2 regions of the Variovorax boronicumulans genome follow, and region 2 is predicted to be linked to the other one. Evidence: riboswitches for the same ligand, from Rfam matches in the RefSeq annotation. Region 2 holds a riboswitch; the other holds the start of a gene.
What was found. A riboswitch is a leader RNA that binds a small molecule or an ion and turns the genes downstream of it on or off. The one in region 2 is predicted to bind glycine.
Positions count from the first base shown of each region.

Region 1: linked by a shared signal. The riboswitch ahead of VHAB30_RS22315 (D-amino acid dehydrogenase) and the one ahead of gcvT (glycine cleavage system aminomethyltransferase GcvT) in region 2 are both predicted to bind glycine.

Region 1 covers NZ_BKDH01000002.1:515,927-531,083, forward strand. The annotation lists gene VHAB30_RS22270 (NAD-dependent epimerase/dehydratase family protein) at 1-446, opposite strand, end outside; gene VHAB30_RS22275 (glycosyltransferase) at 443-1,414, opposite strand; gene VHAB30_RS22280 (glucosyltransferase domain-containing protein) at 1,489-3,027, opposite strand; gene VHAB30_RS22285 (glycosyltransferase family 2 protein) at 3,071-3,838, opposite strand; gene VHAB30_RS22290 (glycosyltransferase family 4 protein) at 3,831-5,795, opposite strand; gene rfbC (dTDP-4-dehydrorhamnose 3,5-epimerase) at 6,050-6,598, opposite strand; gene rfbA (glucose-1-phosphate thymidylyltransferase RfbA) at 6,595-7,482, opposite strand; gene rfbD (dTDP-4-dehydrorhamnose reductase) at 7,522-8,412, opposite strand; gene rfbB (dTDP-glucose 4,6-dehydratase) at 8,409-9,488, opposite strand; glycine riboswitch at 9,607-9,697, shown strand; glycine riboswitch at 9,742-9,848, shown strand; gene VHAB30_RS22315 (D-amino acid dehydrogenase) at 9,940-11,247, shown strand; gene VHAB30_RS22320 (RtcB family protein) at 11,267-12,682, opposite strand; gene VHAB30_RS22325 (FIST signal transduction protein) at 12,897-14,177, opposite strand; gene VHAB30_RS22330 (PhaM family polyhydroxyalkanoate granule multifunctional regulatory protein) at 14,227-15,018, opposite strand; gene VHAB30_RS22335 (aminotransferase-like domain-containing protein) at 15,083-15,157, opposite strand, start outside.
Region 2 covers NZ_BKDH01000001.1:3,006,579-3,021,735, reverse strand. The annotation lists gene VHAB30_RS13850 (hemagglutinin) at 1-154, shown strand, start outside; gene VHAB30_RS13845 (hypothetical protein) at 158-877, opposite strand; gene VHAB30_RS13840 (protein NO VEIN domain-containing protein) at 989-1,906, shown strand; gene VHAB30_RS13835 (UDP-N-acetylglucosamine 1-carboxyvinyltransferase) at 2,063-3,364, shown strand; gene VHAB30_RS13830 (NAD(P)H-dependent flavin oxidoreductase) at 3,518-4,558, shown strand; gene VHAB30_RS13825 (alpha/beta hydrolase) at 4,598-5,275, shown strand; gene VHAB30_RS13820 (TetR/AcrR family transcriptional regulator) at 5,250-5,867, opposite strand; gene VHAB30_RS13815 (DUF2855 family protein) at 5,918-7,036, shown strand; gene VHAB30_RS13810 (DUF3014 domain-containing protein) at 7,179-8,090, shown strand; gene VHAB30_RS13805 (hypothetical protein) at 8,208-8,447, shown strand; gene gcvP (aminomethyl-transferring glycine dehydrogenase) at 8,479-11,388, opposite strand; gene gcvH (glycine cleavage system protein GcvH) at 11,446-11,817, opposite strand; gene gcvT (glycine cleavage system aminomethyltransferase GcvT) at 11,889-13,085, opposite strand; glycine riboswitch at 13,133-13,237, opposite strand; glycine riboswitch at 13,250-13,340, opposite strand; gene VHAB30_RS13785 (hypothetical protein) at 13,372-13,908, opposite strand; gene VHAB30_RS13780 (L,D-transpeptidase Cds6 family protein) at 14,005-14,487, opposite strand; gene VHAB30_RS13775 (MFS transporter) at 14,748-15,157, opposite strand, start outside.

The sequences.
Region 1 (15,157 bases), on a different contig from region 2:
AGGTCTTCCTGGCGCAGCTTTGCTCGCGCGTAGGCGCTATTGGGCGCCGGTACGGAGTTCTCGGTGATGACCTCGTCCTTGGACGACGCGTAGATGGCTCCGGCAGAGCTCGAAAGCACCAGCGCACCCGGCATCGCCAACAGCGCGTCGTTCGACTCGATCAGCCGAACGAGCAACGCGAGCGCCCGCACCTCAGGCTCAAGTGATTCCTCGGCACTGCCCATCGTTCCGATACCGGCGGCCCAGTAGATCTCCCACCTGGATGCTTGACGCGCGTGGGACGAAAAAGCGTCGACTGCGGCCTCGATCTGCAACGCGAGCCGTGCTTCATCCCCCCAGCTGAAATGCTCAGCAGGAACGAATGTCTCTGACCCATCGAGTCGCAGGGCACGACAAAAAGCGGAGCCCAGCAAACCGCGGCTACCGAGGACCCACGTCAAGGTCATGGGCGATTCGACCGGGTCGGCTTCGAGCTCACCACATAGAGCGGCTTGCCCATGGCAATGCCCATCGTCACCGCCAGGTACTCCGCGATCACACCAAGCGCCGTCAGGATGACGCCAGAGAAAAATGCCACCACGACAGCGAGCGATGTCCACCCTTCGACCGGGACCTGCCCTGTGTACTTTTCGTAGATGGCGTAGATCGCAAATCCCATCGCCAACAGAATCGAGAAGAATCCCATGATGGTGATGAGACGCAGCGGTCGGGTGCCGGTCGTGAGCACCAGGCTCCAGAAATGCCTGACCAGTGACAAGAAAGAATAACCCGAGGGGCGGCCCAGTTCTTCCCTGAGGCGCAATGGGCAGTGCCCCACACGGCCCGTGATCCAGAACAGCCCGACATCCAGATAAACACCATTGCCGCAATAGGCGGACAACGTCCTGGCAATTTCGCCATCGATGAACCGGAAGCTGTTGAAGCGGCCGATGGTCTTGTTGCCGAGAAGACGCGTGCTGATGCCTTTGGCCGTCCGGCTCATCAGGTTGCGCAACCAGCCATGCGGCGGCGGATTCGTGGGTTGTGCGTAGACGAGCTGGAGCGAAGCATTCAAGGCCAGGTCAAGCATCGCGCCGATGCTTGTGGGGTCCTGCTGGCCGTCTTCGTCCATGGTCACGACCCAGTCCCCCGTAGCGCTGGCCATGCCGGCCATGGTGGCGGCGTGCTGTCCATAGTTCCGGGACAGCCATACCGGTTGAACGAATGCATGGCTCTCCGCGAGCGCGGTCATGGTGAGGTCCGACCGATCCGGGCCGCAATCGTGGACCAGCACGACTTCGCTGACAACAAACGAGTTGCCGCCCGCTGTGACTTGCGGGTGTGTCAGTTTCTCGATTTCGGCCACGAGAATTGGCAACGTTTCTTCCCCCGAATAAACCGGGATCACTATGGAAATTCGTTCTAACCTGTTCATTTTAATAATTCTAACAGTTTAATTTTTTGCCATTGAAATAGAACGCAAGCCCGGAATTTCCTTCAAAACAAAATTCACTTCTTCAAGCAAACAATGGCCAGATTTTCAACAATAGAGATTGACCCTCTATCTGGCCACGGCTTGGATTTTTCGCAAAACTTTTCACCAATCATATTTTGATCAGCAGAGGATTTTTTGAAGGCATAGCCGGAAACCTCAACAAGCAATGGCACTCTTGAATATTCTGGAGAAAACGCTGAAATATTCATATCCCCCTGAATCGTATTCAACCGAGAAGAGCGATGCCAACTCCCGCTGCTTACAAAAACATACTCAACTCTCGAAAATTTCTCTTCTTGCTCAAGACGAGCAATCACTCGATTCGCCTCGGCCCTGTCCCACGAATTCACCCTCTTTTGGTCCGCAAATATTTGATTGCTTATGAGAACAAAAGACACCAATAAGAGAGTTAAAAATCCCGAAAAAATACTCCCCGGTATTTTTCCAAAAAAGCCTCGCACCACCGAATAGCCGACAAGCAACAGCAATCCGACAATCAATGCAACCTGGGGAAGCACCCTCGGCACGGGATGCCAGTCCTTGAATGGAGCGATCACGCCCACCGTCACTGGAATCAGCAAGAGCAAACTCAGTGCAATGCCCAGAGAATCAAAAAACTTCTTTGAATCTCTTTCCTGAGACCAGAAAATTCTTGCCGTCAAAATCACAGCGATAGAAATCATCGCGGCAACAAAAACCTTCAACCACCGAGGGGATACCGGCTCACCCAACCAGTAGATCTGAAGCAGAAGATCCTTGATCTGCCCAATTCTCTCCACAAGGAACCCGCGTTCAATGAGGTTCGCTCGTCCCGTCAACTCGATCCACCCCAGGCTCTTCGATGCGCTAAGAATGACCAGGAAGATAAACGCAGAGGCAAGGCAGACGAGCATCAATGCCGCCGCGCGTCGTTTGAGATCCTGTCCGTCGGCCACGTCAAAGCCGATTCGTTTCCAGGAAATCGCTCCGAACAGGTACGTAAAAATGATGGCTACGGAAAAATAGTTCAGAAACCCTTGGTAGATGAACAACATGCCGACCGTGGCACCCAGTGAAATCACGATGTTCGGCCACCTCAACGGCCCTCGCAAGATCATCTCCAACGACACGATGGAAAATGCCGCCGCTACACAATACCCGGGCAACACCATGCGAAAGGTCAGTATCTCCGCCAGATAGGGGTGGACCACCATGACCGCGCCCACCAACGCCGCCCCCCGCGCATTCGCGACACCTACGAATCGCAAGATGGAAACGACCAGCGCGGCCTGAAGGAGCAGCGCGCAGACGCCGAGCGATATGTACAAGTCATTGATGTTCACCCCGAGGGAGTCGATGAAGCTGTCAATGCCCCCAAGCAGGAACCGGCCCTGTGTCAGGAATACGCTCAGCTCGCCCTTTGTAAATCCCTGCCCGAACGCATAGTCATCGACGGCAAAGCCGCGCGCCAGAACCCCGCCTTTTGCAATCAGTGCTGCACCAAATACGATCAGCAGCAACTTGACATGAGTGTTCTCCCATCCGTCAAGAATTTTGAATTTTGTTTTTTCCATCACACATTGAAGCCAAATTAAGAAGCTTCTCGGGAAGCGCGAACTAAACTGCGATGCGAAGCTTCGAATCAGGCCTCCTTGCCTGGTTTTTCAGGACCTTCTTGAAAATATCACTGGGCGCTGCGATGCAACCTGCCGAACTCGTTTGACGAACCAAAGAAATTCTCTTCATCCGGATGGCATGCCCGGTTCCTGGAACGCATTTGTGCACGGCGCCCGCAGACATCACCTTGAGATTCCAAGCCCAATCTTCGTAACCTATTTGTGCTGCCAGATCTGTTTCCGGATAGGGATTTTCCACAAGGAATTCCCTGCGCACAAAACAAAGTGACGTCCAGTAGTTCACCAACGCAAGCGCGGCCGTGTCGAAATTCTTGCTTTCGGCATCGATATGCACAAAAACATGAGGGTCGTGCCCGAAATAGACATTCACCTCCGGGTGAAGCACGAGCTCCCGCTCGTCCGCACTCGCCATGGCATAGGCGTCCGAAAGCCAGGTAGGGCCCCAAAGATCGTCGCCGTCGAGAAACGCCACGTACTCGCCCTCGGCCATCAATGCCGCCTGGTTTCGAGCATGCCCGACATCACCATGGTTCATGGGAACCACGCGCACATGAGGAAACCTTGCGACGCTGTCGCTGACGATCTCGACAGAAAGTGCGTCCGCGCGGTCCATCGCAACGAGCAGCTCGGTGGTCAAACCCTGTTCTCGGGCCACCTCGAAGCAGGCCCAGACACTGTCCAATGCCGGCTTGAGCCACAAGCCTTCCTTGTGCCCATTGACGATCGCCGTGACGTGAAACTTAGACATGCTCGGCCTCGCTGGAGGATATGGATGAGAAAGGGAGTCCTGCCTTGAATGCGGACCAGGAACGCTCGATGCCCAGTTTTTTCCTCATGGCCTGCAGGCGACGCTGCACCTCTTCCGGGTTGTCGAGAATTTCCTGGATGGCCGCGCAGTAGGCGCGCTCGTCGTCCAGGGCATCGATCAGCCATCCGGTTTCGTTGGTCACCAGTTCGCAGACGCCTCCGACATTGCTCGCGATGATGGGGATGCCTGCGGCGGCGGCATTGATCAGGACCGTCGGCATGCCCTCGAAACGCGACGTGAAGAGGAAGGCGGCATACCGCTCCAGGGGAAGCTTGCTGAACGAGGCGAACATCCCCAGCAGACGCAGCTTGGGCTGCGTTTCTGCGAGCGCCGCCAGTTCGGCTTCGCGCTGAGGCTCACCGCCGCCGTAGACATCCAGTGCGACCTCCGGCAGAGACCGGATGATCCGCCCCAACAACTCCGTATTTTTCTGATGGCAGAACCGGCCCGCCCAGAAGATGGCCGGTCGCTGTTCGTCGGCTTGGGCTTTCTTCGCAATCTCTCGCAAATCGTCCAATGCAGGCTGAGGCAGGAACTGGAGCTTCTGCGTCAATGCAGGTGTAAATCCATACCTCGCCACCACTTCTTCAAGGAAGACGTTGGTATCGAAATAGATCTTGTCGACGTTATGGATCGCAGCCCGAAGGTGCGTATCCGCATACCCCGCCCCGCGGCCATCTTCCGTGAAGTCGCGGCAGAACAGCGTCGTGTAGACCTTGCATATCGACTGAAAAGCCTTGCCCTTTTCGACCAGGGCGGCCCAGCACGCCAAGCTGTTTACGTTCGTGATCGACTCGGGCTGAAGCGCGAATATGAGCGCCTCGACAATGCGTTGTCTGTTCTGCTGATTGAGATCGGCGTCGTAATCGGACAAAACCAGCACCTGTGACCCCGAGGGGAGCCAGTCGAAGGCGTCAACCTTGTCATGATCGGTCAAGACGAGCAGCGTGGCAGAAACGCCAACCGCCTCCTGGGCCGCGCGCAGGATGTTGACCCCAGCGAGATCCGCCCCGCCCTTGACAAGCCACGGCATGAAAACGACGTGCCGGATTCCAGCAGGCAAATCATGAAAAATTTCAGTCCACGCTGCACCGAGTTCATCGGTCGGGATGCTGAAATTCGGGCGCAGCCTCAAGTGCTTGCCGTGCAACGGGTGGCACGATTCGATTTCGGGGTCGAGCGTCATCAGGTCTGCAACGGTCCGTTTGACGACCGATGCGATCTTGGGCGGCATGCCCTTGAAGCGACCTTCCTTCATGCCGTGCTTCAGGTAGTGCAGCAGTGGGTGCACGCCGTGCAAGACGACATCCGGATAGATGTCGCAATACCACTCGCAATCGAAGTTCTCACTGGCCTTCAATCCTTCGAAGCCGCCATGCCGCAGGAAATGAAGGTAAGGGTCCTGATTCTTCAGATGCGGGTAATTTTCGAGGTACCACTCGGCATCGAAGAGGTCCGTTTCATGGAGCAATTCGAGATCGCGAATCTCCTGCTCTGTCACGAGCAACGTGCCATTTCTTGAATAGCGACTGAGATCAATGGCTGGCGCCGAACGTCGCTTCTCGGAGAGGGGCACGCGCATCGGTGGGCGGGCAACTGCAACCTTCCGACCCTCCTCTTTGCCCCACTTGAGGTAGTGCACCAAAGGATTGAGGCCCCTGTACGCCACGTCCTTGTTGGCCTTCAGATACCCTGCCGCATCGAATTTTTCGCTCGGTGCACGCCCTTCCCTGCCGCCGAACCGAAGAAAATGCCGAATCTCAGCGCCTTCCGGAACATCCGGATTGCGCTCCCGATACCATTCTTTATCGAACAGATCCGACTGCCGGAGCAGACCGGCATCGCGATACTCGTTCACAAGCTGAGCGCTGCGCTTCAATAGCTTTTTGAAATTCATTCCGGGTTTCATGAAAATTGATGCGCTTCCTCGCGTTCACACGCTCAGGCCTTTGTCCGTCGATCGAATGCGCATGAGGCCGGAGCCGTTCGGCTCACTCCATCAGAAGCAACTCACATTCACGGGCAGCGGGAATATTTCAAATACAGCAAGAAGACAAGAATCTCACTCTTGGCATTCGTTCATTGACGTGCGATCAAAAAACGGCGCCTCGAATTCGGCAGGCACTCAGGCGCCTCGTCCAAAAAATCTGATTACTCGAAGACGTCCGCCGCTTGAAGCGATTTGCCTTCGGCGTCCTTCTTGGACAACTGCGGCGCCATGCCGATGTCCGGCCACGCGATCTGCAGGCTCGAGTCGTTCCAGGCAATGCATCGCTCGTGCTCCGGCGCGTAGTAGTTCGTCGTCTTGTACAGAAAATCCGCAGAGTCGGTGAGAACGAAGAATCCGTGCGCGAAGCCCGCCGGAACCCACAACTGTCGGTGATTGCCTTCGCTCAACTCCGTGCCCACCCAACGCCCGAACGTGGGCGAAGAGCGCCGGATATCGACAGCCACATCAAAGACCGCCCCGCGCACCACACGCACCAGCTTTCCTTGCGCTTGCTGGACCTGATAGTGCAACCCCCGAAGCACGCCCTTGGACGACCTTGAATGGTTGTCTTGCACGAAGTCGACCTTCGACCCGACGGCATCTTCGAACGCGCGCTGATTGAAGCTCTCGTAGAAAAACCCTCTGGCATCGCCGAAGACCTTCGGCTCGATGATCAAAACGTCGGGGATCTCGGTTTGGATGACATTCACGAACGCACCTCTTCGGTCAGCAGGTGCTTCAGGTACTTTCCGTACCCGTTCTTCTGCAGCGGTGCGGCCAGCTTTTCGAGTTGGGCGCTGTCGATGAAGCCATTGCGCCACGCAATTTCTTCAGGGCAGGCGATCTTCAGCCCCTGCCGATGCTCCAGCGTCGCGATGAACTGGCCGGCTTCGAGCAGGCTCTCGTGCGTGCCCGTATCGAGCCACGCATAGCCGCGCTGCATGATCTGCACGTTGAGCTGGTCCAGGTCCAGGTACGCCTGGTTGACCGCCGTGATCTCCAGTTCGCCGCGCGCGCTCGGCTTCACGGCCTTGGCGATGTCGACGACCTGGTTGTCGTAGAAATACAGGCCAGTCACGGCGTAGCTGCTCTTGGGCTTGACAGGCTTTTCTTCGATGCTGCTGGCCTTGCCGTTGGCATCGAAGGCCACCACACCATAACGCTCCGGGTCGTGCACGTGGTACGCGAACACGGTCGCACCGCTTTGCTTCGCATCAGCGTCCGACAGCAGATGGGCAAAGTCATGCCCATAGAAAATGTTGTCCCCCAACACCAGCGCGCTCGGCGAGTTGCCCACGAACTTGTCGCCGATGATGAAAGCCTGCGCGAGGCCATCGGGACTCGGCTGCACCGCGTACTGCAGGTTGAGGCCCCACTGGCTGCCATCACCCAGCAGTTGCTGGAAGCGCGGCGTGTCCTGAGGCGTGCTGATGATCAGGATGTCGCGCATGCCGCCGAGCATCAGCGTGCTCAACGGGTAATAGATCATAGGCTTGTCGTACACCGGCAGCAGCTGCTTACTCATGGCGAGCGTGGCCGGGTGCAGGCGGGTGCCGGAGCCGCCGGCGAGGATGATGCCTTTGCGTTGCGTCATGGGGGTCTTCTTCTGTGAGGGGCAGGAAAAATCAGTCGGTCAGAGCGTCTCGCGCAGCATGCGTGCCACGCCTTCCTGCCAGGGCGGCAGGCGCAGGCCGAAGGTGGTCTGCAGCTTGGTGGTGTCGAGCCGCGAGTTGTGCGGGCGCTTCGCGGGCGTTGGAAAGGCGCTGGTGGGCACGGCCTCCACGGCCTGCGGGCCAGCCTTGAGTTCGACGCCGGCCTGCTGCGCCATCTCGAGCACGAAGCGCGCGTAGCCGTGCCACGTGGTCTCGCCGCCGGCGATGGCGTGGTACAGCCCGGCCTTGGCCGGGTCTTGCAAGGTGGCGCGAATCGCGTGCGCGGTGATGTCGGCCAGCAACTCGGCACCGGTGGGGGCGCCGAACTGGTCGTCGATGACCGTGAGCTTGTCGCGCTCCTTGGCCAGGCGCAGCATGGTCTTGGCGAAATTGCCGCCGCGTGCGGCGTACACCCAGCTGGTACGAAAGATCAGGTGCTTCGCGCAATGGCGCGCCACCAGTTGCTCGCCTTCGAGCTTGGTCTGGCCGTACACGCTGAGCGGGCCGGTCGCGTCGTCTTCCTTCCAGGGCTTGGTGCCGCTGCCGTCGAAGACGTAGTCGGTGGAGTAATGCACCATCAGCGCGCCGATCTGCTGCGCCGCCTCGGCCACCACGCCGGGCGAGGTGGCGTTGAGCTTGCGAGCGAAGTCGGGCTCACTCTCGGCCTTGTCGACGGCAGTGTGCGCGGCGGCATTGACGATGACGTCGGGGCGCACCGCCAGCACGGTTGCGGCCAACTGCTCGGGACGGCTGAAGTCGGCGTGGAACTCGGTGCTGTCGAAATCGAGTGCGACCACTTCGCCGAGCGGCGCGAGGCTGCGCTGCAGCTCCCAGCCGACCTGTCCACCTTTGCCGAGCAGCAGCAACTTCATGCGGAAGCCTTTGCAGGCGCAGCGTCGTACTGCTTCTCGACCCATTCGCGGTACGCGCCGCTTTGCACGTTGCGCACCCACTCGCCGTTGGCGAGGTACCACTGGACGGTCTTGCGGATGCCGGTATCGAAGGTCTCGGCGGGCTTCCAGCCAAGCTCGGCCTCGAGCTTGCGTGCATCGATGGCGTAGCGACGGTCGTGGCCCGGGCGGTCCGTGACGTAGGTGATCTGCTCCTTGTACGGCTTGCCGTCGGCGCGGGGGCTCAGCTCGTCGAGCAGCGCGCACACGGTGTTGACGATCTCGATGTTGGGCTTCTCGTTCCAGCCGCCGACGTTGTAGGTCTCGCCGAGCTTGCCGGCTTCGAGCACGCGGCGGATGGCGCTGCAGTGGTCCTTCACGTAGAGCCAGTCGCGCACCTGCATGCCGTCGCCGTACACGGGCAGGTTCTTGCCGGCCAGTGCGTTGACGATCATCAGCGGGATCAGCTTCTCGGGGAAGTGGAACGGGCCGTAGTTGTTCGAGCAGTTGGTGGTGACCACCGGCAGGCCGTAGGTGTGGTGCCAGGCGCGCACGAGGTGGTCGCTGGCGGCCTTGCTGGCCGAGTACGGGCTGTTGGGCTCGTACTTGTTTTCTTCGGTGAAGGCCGGGTCGGTCTTGGAGAGCGAGCCGTAGACCTCGTCGGTCGACACGTGCAGGAAGCGGAAGGCGGCCTTCTGGTCGGCCGGCAGGGCGTTCCAGTAGCCGCGCACCGATTCGAGCAGGCGGAAGGTGCCGAGCACATTGGTCTGCACGAAGTCTTCCGGGCCGTGGATCGAACGATCCACATGCGATTCCGCGGCAAAGTTCACGACGGCACGGGGTTTGTGCTCGGCCAGCAGGCGATCGAGCAGCGCGCTGTCGCCGATGTCGCCCTGCACGAAGACGTGGTTCGCGTTGCCCTTGAGCGACGCGAGGGTCTCGAGGTTGCCTGCGTAGGTCAGCTTGTCGAGGTTCACGACGGGCTCGTTGCCCTGCGCGATCCAGTCGAGCACGAAATTGGCGCCAATGAAGCCTGCGCCGCCGGTAACCAGGATCATGGAGTCCCCTGCATGTAGAAAAAAGTTTGCTTTACCAAAAATCAACATTCAATTATCCCATCGGTGTGAAGTGCCGATGTACAGGGCTTGGCCGGCTTGCGGGGCCCGCCTACAATCGCCAACAATTGCAGGAGAGCGGGCCTCCACGGAGGCCCTACCGAAGGCGCAAACTCCCATAAACGCTCAGGTCGGCCCGACGAAATTCCAGGCAACGCCACGGAACTTCGGCAAGGGGTCAGTACTGCACTCATCGATACAGCCGTCTGGAGAGCCGCCACGCCATGTGGCGCACCGAAGGAGCAAACCCGCTGCGGGTGCAGCAGGGTGAATCTCTCAGGTACCGAGGACAGGGGGAGCGGCAACTTGGACATCGGTCGTCTGGTTGCTTGCTATTTTTTCAATAGCACTCCACGCCCGCCGTTCAAGCGCTGCAAACTCAAAGGTACTTGCAATGCGTGTGATCGTTCTTGGCGCCGGCCTGCTCGGCGTGACTTCGGCCTACTACCTCCAGCAACTCGGCCACGAGGTGACCGTGATCGACCGGCAGGCCACCCCGGCCGCCGAAACCAGCTTCGCCAACGGCGGCCAAATCTCGGTCAGCCATGCCGAACCCTGGGCCAATCCGAGCGCACCGCTGAAGGTGCTGCAATGGCTCGGCAAGGAAGATGCGCCGCTGCTCTTTCGCATCCGCGCCGACATGCGCCAGTGGCTCTGGGGCCTGCAGTTCTTGCGCGAATGCACCCCCGCGCGCACCCGCCACAACATCGAACAGATCGTGCGTCTCGGTACATACAGCCGGGAAATGTTGCAGCAATTGCGTCGAGACACCGGCCTGAACTATGACCAGCGCACGCAAGGCATCCTGCACTTCTACACGACGCAAAAAGAATTCGATGGCGCCCTCGCGCCCGCCGAGCAGATGCGCGCCCTGGGCTGCGAGCGGCTGGTCATCTCGGCCGACGAGGCCATCAAGATCGAACCCGCCCTCGCCCACATTCGCCCCCAACTCGCCGGCGCCACCTACACCGCCGAAGACGAATCGGGCGACGCCAACCGCTTCGCGCGCGAGCTGGTGAAGCTGGCCGAGGCGGCCGGCGTGAAGTTCCTCATGAGCCACACCGTGACCGCGCTGCGCGAAGCCGGCGGCAGCATTGACCACGTCGAGGCGACCGACAACGAAGGCCGCTTCCAGCGCATCCGCGGCGATGCCTTCGTGCTTGCGATGGGTTCGCTGAGCCCCCTGTACGCCGCGCCGCTGGGCATCCGCCTGCCGATCTACCCGGCCAAGGGCTACTCGGTGACGCTGCCCGTGAAGGACGCGTCGAAGGCGCACCAGGTCTCGCTCACAGACGACGAATACAAGCTGGTGTTCTCGCGCTACACCTCCGAATCGGGCGACCGCCTGCGCATCGCCGGCACGGCCGAGCTCAACGGCTACGACCGCGACCTGAACCGCGTGCGTTGCGAAGCCATCGTGCGGCGCGTCGAAGAGCTCTTCCCTGGCGCCGGCGACACCGAGCGCGCGCAGTTCTGGACCGGCCTGCGCCCGGCCACGCCGAGCAACGTGCCGCTGATCGGCAAGACCAAACTGCCGAACCTGTTCCTCAACACCGGCCACGGCACGCTCGGCTGGACGCACGCCTGCGGCTCGGGCAAGTCGATCGCGCGCATCGTGAGCGGGCTGGCGCCCGAGGTCGACTTCGCGTTCGCCGGCATGCCGGCGCCCGCGCCACGCGCCGTGCAGCCCGCACTGGGCTGACACGACACGCGCCCTCGGGTCACGCCTTGAACGTGACCCAGGGCTTGAGCCGCACGGCGCAGCGGATGAGCCCCGCGCTTTCCTGCGCCTCGATCACCGCGCCGATCGGCTTGTAGGCCTGCGGCGCCTCTTCGATGCGGCGCTCTTCGCGCAGCGTCACGCATTGCCAGCTGGCATCGGCGTCGTCGGGTGCGGGCCGCATCGCGCGCACTTCCTGCCGACGCATGCGCCGGCCGGCACCATGGCTGCACGACCACAGCCAGTCCTCATGCCCCAGCCCGGTCGCGAGGTACGAGTGATCGCCCATCGACCCGGGAATCAGCGCCAGGTCGCCCGCGTGCGCCGGCGTCGCGCCCTTGCGATGGATGTTCATGCCGTGCTCGCGCAGCACGACGTTGTGCGGCACGTCGACCACCAGCGTCGACGCCGTGGCGCCCAGCAGCTCGGCGAAGTCCTTGCGCACCAGCTCGGCCAGCACGACGCGGTTGGCCCACGCATAGCGCGCGGCCACGCCCATGGCTTCGAGGTACTCCTGCGCCAGCGGCCCGGCCAGGCCGTACAACCCGCTCTTCGGATGGCGCAGGCCCTGCGGCCACTCGGCCCGCGCGCGGTCCATCCAGCGGCCGCCGACATGGAACCCGATGTCGCGCGAGCCGCTGTGGATCATCACGACGACCTCGCCCGCCTTGAGGCCCGCGCGGTACGCCGCGTGCCGGTCCATCACCTGGTCGACCACCTGCAACTCGACGAAGTGGTTGCCACTGCCCGGCGTGCCCAGGCACGGGTCGCGGAACACCTCGTGGCGCGCGCCGGTGTAGGCCAGCGGTGCGTGCCGCGACTGCCCGCCGAAGCTCGCCAGGCCGATGCACGCGCCGATCTCGGCCTGCAGCCGGTCGCGGTCGCAGGCCGCCCAGAGCCCGTCGTTGCGCACAGCATCCAGGAACGCGGCCGGCCCGTCGTCGAACAGCGCACGAAACGCCGCCGTGTGAACCGGCACGTCGCGCCCGTTGTCGAGCAAGCCGCGCGTGAGCCGCGCGAGCAGCTGCGTCTTGTGCGGCGCCACCTGGTCCAGCGTGAGGCCGGTGGTCAGCAGGCGCATGCCGCAGTTGATGTCCGTGCCGACCGCGGCGGGGATCACGAAGTCGCCATCGGTGGCGACGACGCTGCCCACCGGCGCGACCGAGCCCGGATGAAGGTCCGGCGTCGCGCAAGCCTTGCACACGCGGTGCGCGCCGTCGGGCGAGCGCACGCTGGCGAAGGCCAGCAGCTGGTTCACGGCTTTTTCTTCCAGCGGCAGGCTCTGCGGCAGAAGCACGGTCGCCTGCGCGGCTTCGTTGCGCAGGTGATAGATACCGTCGCGGTAATCGACGGCGATGTGGGCGCGCGAAAAGGCGCGCTGGAGTCTCGAAAAATGACTATTGGTGGGGCTGCCCATGGCTGCAATTCCATTCGGGGAAACCGTGTCGGTTTCCGGGCCCCGTCACATCGCGTGGCGGGGCGAAAGAGATCGACCGCGTGCCTCGGGGCGCGCGGATCACTCTTTCTTGCAGCAGCAGAGATTCAAGAAAGCGGGCGGATTCTAGCGACGCGAAGCGCCTGCGAACACAGTGCGCAGGCGCGCGCGTCGTTTTTCCCCGTCAGTCAGCCAGTCAGTCCGGCGCGGTGAACACCGTCAGCACGCCGGTGTAGCCGTACAGGTGATGGCGCGCGATCTCGCCGGCGGCGAAGAAGCCGACCAATGGCACATCGCCCAGCGCATGCCGCACGATCTGCAGCTCGGCACCCGGTGCGCCGAAGTGCGGGCCGCCGCGTCCCGAGCAGCTCACGTACACCGCGCCCGCGATGCGCCGCGCCGGATGCGGCGCGGCCTCAGCCTCGCCGGCTGCCACGGCGCGCGCCGTGGCCAGCGTCTGTTCTTCGGGCTCGAGTTCTTCGCGGATCTCGGCGCAGATGCGCATCAGGTCGGCACGCGCCGCCTGCGCGTTGCGGCGGCAGAAACTCAGCCGCATGCCGGCCTCGGCGTTGTCGGCAATGGCGATGCCGCGCCGCGTCGGGTCGAGGCCGATGATGTGGCGCACCAGCACGTCGGCGCCCAGGTCGCCGGTGCGGCGGATGCCGTCGCTGCCCGCGTCGGCCAGGCCGACCAGCGTGTTGCGCACGGCGTCGATGGCTTCCTGCGGCCGGTCCAGCGACACCTGCAGGTCGGCCAGCAGCACGTCGAGCGCCGGCTCGCCGTCGAGCGACAGCAGCAGGTTGCCGTCGGCCTCGGTGATCTCGCGCTCGCGCGCGCCGCCGGTGCGCAGCGGCTGGCAGCCTTGCGTGACGCGCGACACCAGTCGCACGCCCTCGCCGAACACCACGCCCGACAAGCCGCCCGAGAACACGCCGCCCGCCGCGCCGTGACCGCGGATGTTGCCGTTGCCGCCGACCGCGAACTGCAGCGCCCCGCCGCGGCCGGACGAGAGCCCGCCGAACAGGTAACCAGTGTCGGTGCGCCCCGCCATCTCGCCGATCAGCTCGCCCAGGTCGGGCGTGGCCGGGTCGGCGTGCACGAGCGCGGTGTGCGCCTCGAAGCCGCTCATTTCGGAACTGCCCAGCGGCGCCACGCCGGAGAACACGCGGTACTGGTCACTGGGCAGCGCGCACAGCATCAGGCTCAGGCCGGGCTCGTCGAAGTACTCGGCGTTGTTGGCCGACACGCCGATGCCGACCGTGCCCGACCAGTCGGTGACCTCGGGCAGTTCGGCACTCAGGTGATCGAGGATCTCCTGCGCCTCGGCCGCGTAGTGGTCGGTGATGTAGAGCAGCCCGAGCGTCGGGTTTGACGCGTAGTCGGGCAGCGCCATCTGCGCGCGCAACTGGGCCAGCACGAGGCCGGCGGCCATGCGCCATTGCGGGTGGGTGGCATGGCCGGTGGGAAACAGTTTCATGGTGCGTACCGACCCGTGCGTCGTCGTCTGGAAAGGTGTCTGTAAGACGTCAGCGCCGGCCGGAGGCTCGCTTGCGCGCGGCGGTGGACGTGGTTTTCTTGCGCGCGGCGGGTGCCGGCGCGGCTTTTTTGGCGGCAGCTTTCTTCGGGGCAGCCTTGGGGGCCGGCTTGCGCGCCGCCGTTGCCTTGCCGATGACCTGCCCCACGGCATCGGCCAGCGGCTGCGCCATGGCCGGCACCTTGAGCTGCGCCGCGTCCTGCAGCGCCGTGCTCGCGATCTGCTGGAACTGCTCGGTGAGCGAGCCCCACCATTGCATCGGGTCGACCACGCCGGCGGCGCCGTTGGACAAGGCGGGCTTGGCACGCGAGGTCTTCTTCGGCGCCGGGGCTTCCTCTTCTTCCGCTTCCTCCTCGGCCTCGTCGAACTCTTCTTCCTCTTCCTCTTCCTCGACGGGCTCCGGTTCGGGCCGGGGGGCGGGCGCCGGGGCGGGAGCCGGTGCAGGCGCCATCGCCGCGGCCTGCTTGGTGAACGCGCTGGCGATGTCTTCCATCCGCACGTTCATGCCGCGCAGGGTCGACAGCGTCATCTTCTGCACTTCGAGCGCCTGGATGGTCGCCTTGAGCGCGTGGCCGTTCTGTTCGAGCCAGTACTGGACGGTCTTGAGTTCCTGGATGCGCTTGTCGACCTCTTCGACGCTCATGGTGGGCGCGACCCAACTCGCCAGGCTGGGAATGCCGGGCACCGAGCCGGAGCCCGCGGCGGCACCGCCGGCGAGGTTCTTCAGGAAGTCGAATCCGGGGACGAACTGGCTGAAGTCGAAGGGTTTGCTGGCGTTGCTCATGCGGGAGGTCTCCTGGCTGGGTTTTCTTGTGCTGCCAGCTTACTCCAAGCCCTTTGCAAGCGAATCAGAGCTCGTCCCTGACCCGGCTGAAAACCTTCCAGAAATTCGCGTCCTGCGAGGTCGCGAAGTTGATCCGCAT
Region 2 (15,157 bases):
GGACGCGTTGCAGGCCCTCGAAGCCAGGTCGCACAGCCGCTACGGCAACACGCTGGGCCCGTCGATCGAGCAACTGCGCAACGCGGGCAAGTCGTGGCGGGACATCATCGATTCGGCGGCGCGGCCGGGGACTCACTACCGCCAGGGCGATTGACTGCTACGGGGCGCTGCGCCAGCGACCGGAGCTCGCGCAGACGTCGGCCGGTTCGCCGTTCACCCGGACCTGTTCTTCATCGAGCCGCGACGCGGTGACCGGATCGACATCGAAGTCGACGCCGAGCAGGCGCGCCACCTGCGCGTCTTCGATCGACAGTTCCCAGGTCAGGAACAGCTGCGTGCGATCGAGCGAAGACGGGAAGTCGGCCGCATCGAAGCCGTGGTCGCTGCCGCGCGGCACGACCGCGTGCGGCTGGCCCGTGTCGAACAGCAGGGCCGTGCCCCGGGTGAGCGCGATGCGGTGGCCCGTGACGGGAAAGTGCACGTCCAGGCCCTTGTCTTCGCTGAGGAACAGGTTGCAGAAGGCCGCGCCGCCGTACTGCGCACCGTCGTGGTGGTAGCGCGCGCCGCGGCAGGCCATCAGGGCGACGTCGCTGGCCGGCAGCAGCGACGCGGGCAGGCCCAGCGTGCCGAGCCAGCCGGACATCGCCTGCACGCACTGCGCGTAGTCGGGCCAGCGCGTGCGCGCGCGGGCCAGCGGCATCGGTTCGACATCGCCGGGTTCGAGCAGCACGTTCGTGGCGATCTCCCGCTGCCAGTCGGCCACGAGGCGCGCCGGGGGCTCGGGCACGTCGAGCAGGGCCGCATGCACGATGCCGCTCACGCTGCGGCTGCGCAGCGTGTCGCCGTGCCAGAAGTAGGAGGTCAGCAGGTCGTGCATGCGGGGGCTCTCAAGGCACGGAGGGTACACGCGGCGGGGCGCCGGGCACCGGGAAGCGACGGCCGATGCGGCATACTCCCACCCCCTCCCAACTCGCCAGAATTCCGCTGAATGGACAAGGAAGTCGACCCCTCCGTGCTCGCCGCCATCGATGAGATGCGGCTCTCCGGACCGCGCCTCACGCCGGTCGAAATCGTCGCCAAGATGGGGGTGTTCGACGCACGCGACAAGCCGTTCGAGCACGCCTGGCTCGCCACCGGCGACAACGTCATCGCCACCATCTGGGGCGAGTACGTGAGCGTGGCGGCCGGTGGCCGCTGGTTCTACCTGGAATCGCTCGACGCCCAGCGCCGCCCCGGCGGCGGCGTGCGCAGCGCCCAGCAGGCGCAGCGCGCCAAGGACCGCCTGGCCCTGCTCAAGCGCACCTTCGACGCCGGCCAGGGCTTCCGCGCCGTGCTGCAGACCAACCGCGTCGCCATCGCCGAGCTCGAGAGCAACAAGAGCGCCAAGGTCTCGACGCGCGTGCGCGACGACGCCGAATGGCACGTTGCGAGCTGGGAACCCGAGCAGCAGCTCGCCGTGCTGGTGCGCGGCGCGCGCGGCTGGGTGCCGACCGAGGCCGACATCACGGCCGCCAAGGCCCGCGGCGGCGTGCCGGCGGCCGACGATGCCGACGCGGCCCCGGCCGGCCCGACCACGACCGACGCCGTGCAGGCCGCCGCCATGGCCTACGTCATGGGCCACTTCAAGGGCTACGGCTACAACGCGGAAGACGTCACCAGCAAGGCGCTGGGCTACGACATCGAGGTGTCGAACGCCAAGGGCGCGATGCTGCTCAAGGTGGTCGTGAAGGGCACCGCCCCGGCGCTGCCGACCTTCGCGCTCACGCCCGAGGAAAGCCTGTGCGCCGTGCGCGAGCCGCTGTGGCGCCTGCTGGTGGTGGCCGACGCGGGCAGCGCGACGGCGGCGCACAAGATCTACAAGCCGACCGAAGTGGACCAGGCGCCGGGCTTCCAGCGCAAGGCCTGACCGGCCTCCCGGGCAAACGCCGCGGCCGCACCGGCGCGCCGCGGGCGTTTCCAAATTCTTACAACTGAGCCCCCGGAAACCCGTCGTTTCCAACGGTAAAGTTCCGCCGTCCGGCGCGAACAGTTCGTGCCTTCGCCCCTCTGTTCGCCCCCTTTCATGTCCAACCTCATCGTGCACGGCGGTACGCCCCTTCGCGGCCGCATCATTCCCTCCGCCAACAAGAACGCGGTGCTGCCGGTGCTGTGCGCCACCTTGCTCACCGGCGAGCCGCTGCGGCTGCACGGGGTGCCCGACATCACCGACGTGCGCAAGATCCTCGACATCTTCCGTACGCTGGGCAGCGAGGTCCGCATGGACCACGAGAGCGGCACGCTCGAGCTGCACCACCGCGCCACCACCTTCGATGCGGCGCTTCACCGCCTGCCCGAGGAAATGCGCTCGTCGATCATGCTGGTGCCGCCGCTCCTGGCGCGCTTCGGCGTGGCGCGGCTGGAAGACAACGTCAAGGGCTGCACGCTGGGCGTGCGCGAGATCGATCCGCACGTCGAGGTGTTCCAGCGCTTCGGCGGCCAGGTGGAGCGCACCGAGGGCTCGCTGCTGGTGTATGCGCCCGGCCGGCTCACGCCCACCGACCACTGGCTCGACTACGCCTCGGTGACGACCACCGAGAACTTCGTGCTGTGCGCGGCCGCCGCGGGCGGCACCTCGACGCTCACCAACGCGGCCTCGGAGCCGCACGTGCAGGAGTTCTGCCGCTTCATGGCCATGATCGGCGTGCGCATCGAGGGCATGGGCACCTCGCGGCTCACGGTGCATGGCGGCGGCGCGCTGGGCGGCGGCGAGTTCCGCTTCGACGAAGACTTCCACGAGATCACCACCTTCCTGGCGCTGGGCGCGATCACCGGCGGCGACGTCGTGGTGCGCAACAGCGCGCCGGGCAACTTTCCGCTCATCGACCGCACCTTTGCCAAGTTCGGCGTGCAGATCGAGCATGCCGACGGCTGGTCGCGCGCCATCCGCAGCGGCCCGCTGAAGGTGCAGACGCCGTTCACCAGCAACGTGCTCACCAAGGTGGAGGCCGCGCCGTGGCCGTACTTCCCGGTCGACCTGCTGCCGATCTTCATTGCGCTGGGCGTGCGCGCGCAGGGCAACGCGATGTTCTGGAACAAGGTGTACGACGGTGCGCTGGGCTGGACCGGCGAGCTGTCCAAGTTTGGCGCGCACGTGTTCTCGTCCGACCCGCACCGCCTCATCACCTTCGGCGGCCACGCGCTCACGCCGGCGGTGGTCGAGAGCCCCTACATCATCCGCGTGGCGATCGCGCTGTTCATGGTGGCCGCGAGCATCGAAGGCAAGTCCGAGATCCGCAACGCGACCCCGATCCGGCGCGCGCACCCGCGCTTCGTCGAGAACCTGCGCAGCCTGGGCGTGCAGGTGGAGTGGACCAGCGAGGAGTGAGCCCGCGGCAGGCTGCGCGCTGCTGCTGCTGCTGCTGCTGCTGCTGCTGCTGCTGACCTGTCCTGCTGCCCGATGACCCCGCGGGCGCCGCGCTCAACGGCTTGGCCGGACAATGCCGTGCATTCGACACACGGACACAGGAGCGCACCCCGAATGACGACGTTGCAACAGATCCTCGGCACCGAACTTCCGTTGATCCAGGCGCCGATGGCCGGCGCGCAGGCCAGCGCGATGGCGATCGCGGTGTGCAACGAAGGCGCGCTGGGGTCGCTGCCGTGCGCGATGCTCGGCCCCGACGCGATGCGCAGCGAACTTGCGGCGATCCGCGCGGGCACCGACAAGCCCTACAACGTCAACTTCTTCGCCCACACCCCGCCCACGCCGGACGAGGCACGCGAGGCCGCCTGGCGCGCCGCGCTGGGGCCGTACTACGCCGAGTTCGGCATCGATCCCGCGGGCATCCCGACCGGCCCCGGGCGCAACCCCTTCAGCGCCGAGGTGGCCGACCTGCTGGCCGAGTTCAAGCCGCCGGTGGTGAGCTTCCATTTCGGGCTGCCGCCCGAGCCGCTGCTGGCCAAAGTGCGCGGCTGGGGTGCGAAGGTGCTGGTCTCGGCCACCACCGTGGAAGAGGCGCTGTGGCTCGAGGCGAAGGGCGTCGACGCGGTCATCGCGCAGGGGCTGGAGGCCGGCGGGCACCGCGGCCACTTCCTGTCGCACGACCTGACGAAGCAGCTCGGTACCTTCGCGTTGCTGCCGCAGCTGGTGCACGCGTTGAAGGTGCCGGTGATCGCGGCCGGCGGCATCGCGGATGCCGACGGCGTGGCCGCGGCCATGGCGCTGGGCGCGGCCGGCGTGCAGGTCGGCACGGCCTACCTGCTGACGCCCGAGGCCATGACCAGCGCGCTGCACCGCGCGGCGCTGAAGAGCGAGGCCGCGCGCCACACGGCGCTCACCAACCTGTTCACCGGCCGACCCGCGCGCGGCATCGTCAACCGCGTGATGCGCGAGCTGGGCCCCATCGGCCCGGCGCCGGAATTTCCGTTCGCCACCTCGGGCATCGCGCCGCTGCGCGCCAAGGCCGAGGCGCAGGGCAGCGGCGATTTTTCTCCGCTCTGGTCGGGGCAGAACGCCACCGGCTGCCGCGAGGTGTCCTCGGCCGAGGTCACGCGGGCGCTGGCCAAGGGCTTTCGCTGAATCGCGGTGTCCGTCATTTTTTCAAGGCACTTCCGACCTATGACATCGCTCCATCTGCCCCTGCAGTTCCTGCACCACCCCGCACCCTCGGGCGGCCCTGAACCCTGGCTGCTCGTGCTGATGCACGGCGTGGGCAGCAACGAGCAGGACCTGTTCGGCCTGGCGCGCATGATGCCGCCGCAGTTCCATGTGCTGAGCCTGCGCGCGCCGTATGTGCTGTCGCCCGGTTCCTACGCCTGGTTCGAGTTCCAGGTGCTGGCCGACGGCGGGCGCCGCATCGACGAGGAACAGGAGCGCGAAAGCCGCTTCCTCATCGGCGAGATGGTCACGTCGGCGTCGCAGCAGCTGGGCATTCCGCCCGAGCGCGTGGTGGTCGGCGGCTTCAGCCAGGGCGGGATCATGTCGCTGTCGCTGCTGCTCACGCAGCCCGACAAGCTGCGCGCCGCGCTGGTGTGGCACAGCCGGCTGCTGCCCGAGGTGGTGCCGCACATCGCACCGCCCGAGGCCTTCGCGGGCAAGGCGCTGTGGGTGAGCCACGGCAGCGCCGACAACGTGATTCCGCCGAGCGCCGCGCAGGCCACGCGCGAGCTGGCGCGCGGGCTGCCGCTGGCGCTGTCGGGCTCGGACTTCCCGGGCGCGCACGAGATCCGCCCGGCCGAGCTGCAGGGCACGCTGGCGTGGCTGCAGGCGCTCAGCGCGCCGACAGCCGCGCCATGACCATCGCCTCCATCTCGGCGACCCAGGCGTCGTCGATGGTGTCGGGCTGCACCAGCAGCCGGTAGCGGCGCCCGCCCCAGGCGGCGGTGAGCAACGCCTGCACGGTGGCGGGCGAGGGCGGCGGCTGCAGGTCGCGGCAGGCGGCGAAGGCCTGCGTCCAGCGCGCGAGCAACTCGTCGTACACGCGCCGATGGTGCTTGGGTTCGGCCACGCGGTGTTCGAGCATCAGCATCTCGTGGTCGAAGGCGGGCAGCCCGTCGAGGTGCGTGTCGCAGGTGAAGCGCACGAGGCGCTGCGTGCGTTCGCGCCAGTCGATGCCTGAAGGCGCGATCACGTCCGCGTCGAGCCGCGCGAGCAGCGCCTCGACGCAGTGGCGCACGTAGCCCGAGAGCAGGGCTTCCTTGTCGGGAAAGTAGTCGTAGAAGGTGCCGACGGCGATGCCGGTTTCGAGCGCCACGGCGCGCGTGGTCACGCCTTCCCAGCCCTGCGTGCGCCAAATCCGAACAAAGGCGTCGTAGATGGCCTGCACGGTGAACTTGCCGCGCGCCTGCGTGGGGCGTTTCAGGGGCTTGGAGCGGGGTGCTGCGGGCATGGACCGGGTTTCCGAACCCGCGGCGAAGCGGGCCGTCCTACAGTTTGCGAATGAACAACGCATTCACTTTAACCCGCCTCGAAACGCGCAAGAACGCACTCGGGACCACCCGCATCGTCACTTCGGAAGACGCCGGCAGTTTGCAGCCGGGCGAGGTGCTGATGCAGATCGAGCGCTTCTCGCTCACCACCAACAACATCACCTACGCGGCCTTCGGCGATGCGGTGATGAAGTACTGGCAGTTCTTTCCCACCGGCGACGCCGACTGGGGCCACATGCCGGCCTGGGGCTTTGCCGACGTGGTGGCATCGAATGTCGAAGGCGTGGCGGTGGGCGAGCGTTTCTACGGCTATTTCCCCATCGCGAGCCACCTGCGCATGCAGCCGGTGCGCGTGACGCCGCGCGGCTTCTACGACGGCGCGGTGCACCGCAGCGAACTGGTGTCGGCCTACAACCAGTACATGCGCTGCAGCCACGACGCCGGCTACGTCGCCGCGCTGGAGGACTACCAGATGCTGGTGCGCCCGCTGTTCATCACCTCGTTCATGCTGGCCGACTTTCTGGAAGACAACGCCTTCTTCGGCGCGACGCAGGTCGTGGTGTCGAGCGCATCGAGCAAGACGGCGTTCGGCACGGCCTTCTGCCTCGGCCGCCGCGAGGGCCTGCAGCTGATCGCGGCCACGTCGGAAGGCAACCGCGCCTTCGTCGAGGCGCTGGGCTGCTACGACCGCACGGTGGCCTACGGTGAGATCGCGACGCTCGCGGCCGACGTGCCCACGCTGTATGTCGACTTCGCGGGCCATGACGACCTGCGCGCCACCGTGCACCACCACTTCGGTGAATCGCTGGTGTACGACTGCTATGCGGGCTCGGCGCAGAAGACCGAATTCCTCGGCGACACCAGCGCGCTGCCCGGCCCCACGCCCAAGCTCTACTTCGCGCCCGTGCAGATCCGCAAGCGCAATGCCGACTGGGGCCCGCAGGAGGTCAACCGCCGCTTCAACGACGCGCAGGGCCGCTTCATCGCCGAGCTGAGCCGCCCGGGCAACCGCTGGATGACGCTGGCGCAGGGCCATGGCTTCGCGCATGCGCAGGCCGTGATCGCCGACCTGCACGCGGGCCGCGTCGATCCGCGCGAGGCGCATGTGGTGCGCATCGGCGGCGAGTGACAGCGTGAGCGACTGAACTTCGGCGCGGGTGGGGCGTCACAGGGGGTTACGAGAACGTGGCGATCGTGCGGGCCGTGCAGGCCATCCTGGTGCACCATTGCCTTTCGTCTCCCCACTGCCATCCCGCAAAAGGAAACCGCCCATGTCCGACGCCGACTCCCCCCGCGACACCCCTGAATTCCGACCCCGCAAGGAAGCGCCGATGGGCACCATCGTCGGCCTGGCGCTGGTCGTGCTGGTGGCGGCTTATTTCGGCTGGCGCTGGTACCAGCAGCAGCAACTGGCGCCGTTGCCGACCGCGCCCGTGGCCGTCGCACCGAACGACGCGCCCCCCGAGCCGCCCAAGGCCGAAGAGCCGAAGGGCCCGCAGAACCCGGTCGAGGCGCTGGCCCCGCCCGATGCCGCGCTGCCCGCGCTGGCCAGTTCCGATGCGCGCGTGATGAGGGCGCTCACCGAGCTGCTGGGCGGCAAGGCCGTCGCGGCCTACCTGCAGTCCGACGGCGTGGTGCGGCGCTTCGTCGCCACGGTCGACAACCTGCCGCGCGAGCAGGCGCCCGCGAGCAAGTGGCCGGTGCAGCCCGCGCCGCAGCGCTTCATCACCGACGGGCCGCAGCAGGGCGGCGTGCAGACCATCGCGGCGAACAACGCGGCGCGCTACAACGGCATCGTGATGCTGGCCGGGGCTGTCGATCCGGCCAAGGCGGCGGCGGTGTATGCGCGGCTGTACCCGCTGTTCCAGCAGGCGTACGAAGAGCTGGGCTATCCGGGCCGCTATTTCAACGACCGCTTCATCGCCGTGATCGACCACCTGCTGCAAGCGCCCGAGCCCACGGGGCCGGTGCAGGTGAAGCTGGTCGAGGTGAAGGGCGACATTCCCTCGCAACGGCCCTGGGTGCGTTACGAATACGCCGATCCGAAGCTCGAATCGCTCTCGGCCGGCCAGAAGATCCTGGTGCGCATGGGGCCCGAGAACGAGCGCAAGATGAAGGCCAGCCTGCGCGGGCTGCGCGCGCAGATCGCCACCGGCGAGATCGCGAAGAAGAAGCAGCCCTGAGGCGCGATGCACTGACAGCGCCCCGCCTGCACGCCCTGTAGGCGCGGGCCGATTGCATGCCGCGCGAAGGGTCGAGATGATTTGCGCCTACGACTTCGAGGGCAAGCCATGAACCTGATGAGCGTCGATCTTTACCAGAGCACCACCGACCCCGGGAAATTCCTGGCGCTTCCCGCCGGCACCGACCCGACCGAACTCATGGGCCCGATGACCTTCGATCGGGACTACGCGCACATCAAGCGCTACCAGGCGGCCTTCGCGTTCGATCCGTCCGAAACCTACGCGGGCGTGAACGCCGCGAAGATCGCCGCGGACCTGCTCACCGTGAAGTGGGCGATGTACCGCCGCGAAGGCTGAACGGCGGGCGGCCTGCGCCGCCTCGCCTTCATCAGGCCTCTTCGGTTTCCTTGTACTCGCCCACCGGCACGCAGCTGCAGAACAGGTTGCGGTCGCCGTAGACGTTGTCGACGCGGCCGATCGGCGGCCAGTACTTGGCCTGCTTGAGTTCGGCCAGCGGGAACGCGCCGAGTTCGCGCGAGTACGGGTGGCTCCACTCCGTGCCCAGCAGGCTGGCGGCGGTGTGCGGCGCGTGCTTGAGCGGGTTGTCGTCCTTCGACCAGACGCCTTCTTCCACGCGGCGGATCTCGCCGCGGATGGCGATCATCGCGTCGACGAAGCGGTCGAGCTCGGCCAGCGGTTCGCTTTCGGTGGGTTCCACCATCAGCGTGCCGGGCACGGGGAAGCTCAGCGTGGGCGCGTGGAAGCCATAGTCGATGAGGCGCTTGGCCACGTCTTCGGCGGTGACGCCGCTGGTGTCCTTGAGCGGGCGCAGGTCCAGGATGCACTCGTGCGCGACGTGGCCGTTGGGGCTCGCGTACAGCGTGGGGTAGTGGTCCTTCAGGCGCGCGCTGATGTAGTTGGCGCTGAGGATGGCCGTTTCGGTGGCGGCCTGCAGGCCCTTGGCGCCCATCATGCGGCAGTACATCCAACTGATCGGCAGCACGGCCGCGTTGCCCAGCGGTGCCGCCGACACGGCGCCCACGCCGTTCGACGGCACGCCGGCCGTGGCATGGCCCGGCAGGTAGGGCACGAGGTCTTCGACCACGCAGACCGGGCCGACGCCCGGGCCGCCGCCGCCGTGCGGGATGCAGAAGGTCTTGTGCAGGTTCAGGTGGCTTACGTCGCCGCCGAACTCGCCCGGCGCGGCCACGCCGACCAGTGCGTTCATGTTGGCGCCGTCGACGTACACGCGGCCGCCGTGCTCATGCACGAGCTCGCACAGCTCCTTCACGCGGGTTTCGAACACGCCGTGCGTGCTGGGGTAGGTGATCATCACGGCGGCCAGGTGGGCGCTGTGCTTCTCGCAGGCGCGCTTGAGGTCGTCCATGTCGACGTTGCCCTGCGCGTCGCAGGCCGTCACCACCACGTGCAGGCCCACCATCTGGGCGCTCGCGGGGTTGGTGCCGTGGGCCGACGAGGGAATCAGGCAGATGTTGCGGTGGCCCTGGCCCTTGGCTTCATGGAAGGACTTGATGGCCAACAGGCCCGCGTACTCGCCCTGCGAACCCGCGTTGGGCTGCAGGCTGATGCCCGCGTAGCCGGTGGCCTCGCACAGCCAGGCGCGCAGCTGCGCGTCGAGCTGGGCGTAGCCCTGCAGCTGGTCGGCGGGCGCGAAGGGGTGGATGTTGGCGAACTCGGGCCAGGTGATGGGGATCATCTCGCTGGTCGCATTGAGCTTCATGGTGCAGCTGCCCAGCGGGATCATGCTGCGGTCGAGCGCGAGGTCCTTGTCCGACAGGCTGCGGATGTAGCGCAGCATCGCGGTCTCGCTCTTGTGGGTGTTGAACACCGGGTGCGTGAGGAAGGCGCTGGTGCGGCGCAGGTCCTCGGGAATCAGCGGCGTGGTGCTGGCGGCCAGCTCGTCGAAGCGCGGCATCGCGGTGCCGGCGGGCACGAACAGCGCCCACAGGGTTTCGATGTCGGCGCGCGTGGTGGTTTCGTCCAGCGAGATGCCCAGGTGCTGCTGCAGGCGCTGGCGCAGGTTGACGCCGCCGGCCTGTGCGCGCTCGATGATCGCGGCCGTGTCGTCGCCGGTGCGGATCGTCAGCGAGTCGAAGGCGGTGGTGTTCACCGGCTCGCGGCCCATCTGCGACAGGCCCTTGGCGAGGATGGCGGTGAGCACGGCCACGCGCTGCGCGATGCGCGTGAGGCCGTCGGGGCCGTGGTACACGGCGTACATGCTGGCGACCACGGCCGGCAGCACCTGCGCGGTGCAGATGTTCGAGGTGGCCTTTTCTCGGCGGATGTGCTGCTCGCGCGTCTGCAGCGCGAGGCGGTAGGCGGGCTGGCCGTGCGTGTCGACGCTCACGCCGACGAGGCGGCCGGGCAGCGAGCGCTTGAACGAATCGCGGCAGGCCAGGTAGGCGGCGTGCGGGCCGCCGTTGCACAGCGGCATGCCGAAGCGCTGCGTGGTGCCGCAGACGATGTCGGCATCGAACTCGCCGGGGGCGACCAGCAGCGTCAGCGCCAGCAGGTCGGCCGCGACGATGAAGGCGGCATCGCACTGGTGCGCGTGGCCCGCGAGCGGGCGCAGGTCGTGCACGTGGCCGGTGGTGGCGGGGTACTGCGCGAGCACGCCGAAGAACTCGCCGCTCACCATCAGGTGCGGCAGTGTTTCCGACACCGTGCTCACCTTGACTTCGATGCCCAGCGGGGCGGCGCGCGTCTTGATGACTTCGATGGTCTGCGGGTGGCAGTCGCCAGAGACCAGGAACACGTTGCTCTTGCTCTTCACGCTGCGCTTGGCGAGCGTCATCGCTTCGGCGGCGGCCGTGGCCTCGTCGAGCATCGAGGCGTTGGCGATGGCCATGCCCGTGAGGTCGCACACCATCGTCTGGAAGTTGAGCAGGGCTTCCATGCGGCCCTGCGAGATCTCGGCCTGGTAGGGCGTGTAGGCGGTGTACCAGGCGGGGTTCTCCAGGATGTTGCGCAGGATCACGCCCGGCGTGTGCGTGCCGTAGTAGCCCTGGCCGATGAAGCTCTTGAACACCTTGTTCTTCGACGCCAGCGTCTTCAGCTCGGCCAGCGCGTCGGCCTCGGTGACCGGCGCGGGCAGGCGCATCGGCCGGGCACGGCGGATGGCCGCCGGCACGATGCCGTCGATGAGCTCCGCGCGCGTTTCCGAGCCGATCACCGGCAGCATGCGCGCCTCGTCCGCCGCATCGATGCCGATGTGGCGGGCGAGGAATTCTTCGGCGTTCTCTAGTTCTTGCAAAGAGGGAAGGGCGGGAATCGGCATGGCGGTGAAGGCTCGGGGAGAAGGAACGAAGGTGCGAGGAAGCTGCTGTTCAGCGGATCAGGATTCGGCGGCGAACTTGTCGTAGCTGGCGGCGTCGAGCAGGGCGTCGAGCTGCGCGGGTTCGCTCAGCTTGACCTTGAAGAACCAGCCGGCGGCCAGCGGGTCGCTGTTGGCCAGCGACGGGTCGGCGCGCAGCGCTTCGTTCACTTCGGTGATCTCGCCCGACACGGGCATGAACACATCGGCGGCGGCCTTCACCGACTCGACCACACCGGCGACCTCGCCCTGCGCGAAGGTCTTGCCCACTTCAGGCAGGTCGACGAACACCACGTCGCCCAGCGCGTCTTGCGCATGCACGGTGATGCCGACGGTAGCGGCGCCGCCTTCGGCCGCCACCCATTCGTGGTCCTTGGTGTATTTGATGCTCATGAAAAAACTCCTCGTGGAAAAAATGGAATCGGGGTGCAGAGCCTAGCCGGGTCTGCGGTGTTCAGTGTCGGTCAGCCGCGGTAGTAGCGCGTCGGCACGAAAGGCAGGGTCGAGACCTCCATCGGCACCGGCTTGCCGCGCACGATGGCCTGCACGCGCGTGCCGGGCTCGGCGAAGGCGGCGGCCACGTAGCCCATGGCCACGCAGCGGTCGGCCGTGGGACCGAGCAGGCCGCTGGTGACGGCGCCGATGTCGTGGCCTTCGAGCGACTGCAGCAGCGTGCCGTCGCGCACCGGAATGCGTTCGAGCGCCACGAGGCCGACGCGCTTGCGCGTGAGCGTCTTGTGGTCGGTGTGCCCGGCCGCGCCCGAGGCGACGGCGGTCAGCTGGGCCAGCACCTTTGCCGCGCCCGGGAAGCCGCCTTCGCGCGCACCGCCGGCGCGGCGCACCTTCTGGATCGCCCAGTTGAGCGAGGCTTCAACCGGGGTCGTGGTGGTGTCGATGTCGTTGCCGTACAGGCACAGGCCGGCTTCGAGCCGCAGCGAGTTGCGCGCGCCCAGGCCGACGGGCTTCACCTCGGGCTGCGCGAGCAGCAGGCGGGCGAGGGCGTCGGCGTCTTTTGCGGCCACCGAGATCTCGAAGCCGTCTTCGCCGGTGTAGCCGCTGCGGGTGACGAAGGCCGCGATGCCGCCGATCTGCACCGCGCCACCGGTCATGAACACGAAGCGCTCGATGCCGGGCGACAGGCGCGCCAGCGTGGCGGCGGCCTGTGGGCCCTGCAGCGCCAGCAGCGCGTGGTCGGGCAGGGGCTGCACCTGGCAGCGCGCGCCGATCCTGGCCTGGATGTGGGCGATGTCGGCCACCTTGCAGGCGCCGTTCACGATCACGAAGAGCGAACCGTTGCCTTCGTTGAAGAACATCAGGTCGTCGAGGATGCCGCCCTCGTCGTTCAGCAGCAGGCCGTAGCGCTGCTTGCCGGCGGGCAGGTCGACCACGTCGACGGGCATCAGGGTTTCGAAGGCGGCGGCGGCATCGGGGCCGACCAGGCGCAGCTGGCCCATGTGCGAGATGTCGAACAGGCCGGCCGCGTCGCGCGTGTGCTTGTGCTCGGCCATGAGGCCGGCGGGGTACTGCACGGGCATGGAATAGCCGGCGAAAGGCACCATGCGGGCGCCGAGCTCCACGTGGAAGTCGTACAGCGGGGTCTTGAGAAGTTGAGTATCCGAAGAAGCGGAAGCGGAAGAAGCGGAAGCGGAAGAAGCGGCCACGGGGCACTCCAAAGGGGCAGTCGAAATCCATGGCTGCAACGCCACGGGCCACCCCTGCTGTCCGCTTTACCTGAGAGATTCGCCCCACGATCGGGGTTTGCTCCTTCGGTGGGCCGCGTGCAATGCCACGGCCTCTCTCCAGCAAGGAAACGCCGGTGGTTGCCGGCGTCTTGTCAGTCCTTTTGCCTGAGCGTTCGGGGAACCCCTGCGCCTTCGGCGGCCCCGTCGCGCGGGGCTCTCTCCTGACCCGGCGAGTGTAGTGGATCGCGGGGCCGGGGCTGGCGGCTCAGTGCACGGTTTCTGCCGGCGGCAGCAGCTTGTCGATGCGCTCGCGCAGCGAGTCGGCGCGCTCGGGGCCGGCGGCTTTCTCGATCTCGGAGAGCATCAGCGCGGCGATGGTCAGCATGGCCTCGCGGTCACGGGCCTCGCGCAGGGCGTCGCGCATCTGGTTGGCGAAGCGCGGGTCGCGGCGCACGAACATGCGCTCGCAGATGTCGAACAGGAACATGCGCGTGGTGGCCAGCGAGCGCTTGCCGTCGAAGCTGTCGGCCGAGGTGGCGACCTGGATCGGCTCGGCGGCGGGGACGGGCGTGGGGGCCGGTGCGGGCGGTGGCGCGACCGGGCGCGCGACCTGCAGGTAGCCGCGCTGCATCAGCCCCTGGATCGCCTGCTCGGCCTCGACGCGGCTGGGGAACAGCGGGCTGAAGTCGGTCAGCGAGCGCCGGCCGTCGGCCATGAGCAGCAGGGCGCGCTCACGCTGGCTGAGCGTGCGCTGCCCGGCCTGGAGTTCGTCGCGTGCCTTCTCGGTCTTGGTGGGGAACATGGCGGCCACAGCTTTCGGAGGTCGAAGGCTGCAGCATCGTTGCAAGTGGTGACATCTTCGTGAACCATTTGCCTTACAGGGACAAGGCGGCGCGCGTCAGTTGCCCGCGCTTTCCTTGCGGATCAGCCAGCGCGGGCCCACGCGCTGCAGCTCGAGCGTCTTGCGGTCGGTCTCGGTGAGTGCGTCGGCGCTGTAAATCTGCCGGAACTGCGCGCTGGCCGAGGTGCCCTGGACGCTGATCACCAGCCCCTCGATGCCCACGCTGATGCGCGACTTGCCCGTGATGCGGGCGCGCCGGTCGGCCTCCCAGCGCTCGCGGGTCTGGCCGCGCGCGGGGGTGAAGTCGCTCGCGTAGGCGGCGAGGTAGCGCTCGACGTCGCGCGCGGACCAGGCGGCGGCCCAGGCGCGCACGGCGCTTTCCACTTCGGCGAGGTGGGTGACGGGATTGGTGGGGTTGGCGGGGGCGGCTGCTGGTGCAACGGCTGCAACGGGTGCGGCGGCCGGCGTGGCCGCGATACCGGCGGTGGCCAGCAAGCCGGCAGCGACAAGGCTGCTGCCCTGGGCGACGATTCGGTGCATGGCGTCCTTCTCTTTCCTTCTTCTTGTCTGTCAGGCTCGACGTCGAAGCTTGCGTCGATTCTGGCAGTGAAAGAGAGCGCGTGCGGCGTTGAATCGCCCACGGATTTCGGTGGTCCGTGGTTCAGGGCGCGTGCACAGGACACCGGGTACTTCCCTCCGCGAATGTCCCCCGCCTTCGGCTCCTCCTTGATTTCGCTGCGGGAAGCACCCAGTGCCCTGTGCACGGTGGGCGCTGCCGTTGCGCGGGAACGGAACTCAACTCAGGCCGCCGCAGCCTCGCCCGCCATCACCTGCACTGTGCGGTTGCGCAGCCGCAAGGCGAGCACGGTCGCGACGCACAGCACGCACAACACCACCGTGAGCGTCACGCCGAGCCCGCGTGCATCCGACAGGAGGCCGAACAGCGGCGACACCAGCCCGCCGACCGAGAGCGCGAGACCGAGCGTGATGCCGCTGGCGGTGGCCGGGTTGCGCGGCAGGTAGTCCTGCGCGAGCGTCACCTGCGCGGCGAAGGGCAGGAACATGCTCATGCCGAGCCACGCGGTGCAGGCCAGCGCCGCGCCGGGCGTGGAGGCGAGAACGAGGCCCGCCATGGCGGGCAGCGCGAGCAGGTAGCCGCAGCGGATCGTGCCCATGCGTCCGATGCGGTCGCCGAGCCAGCCGCCGGCCA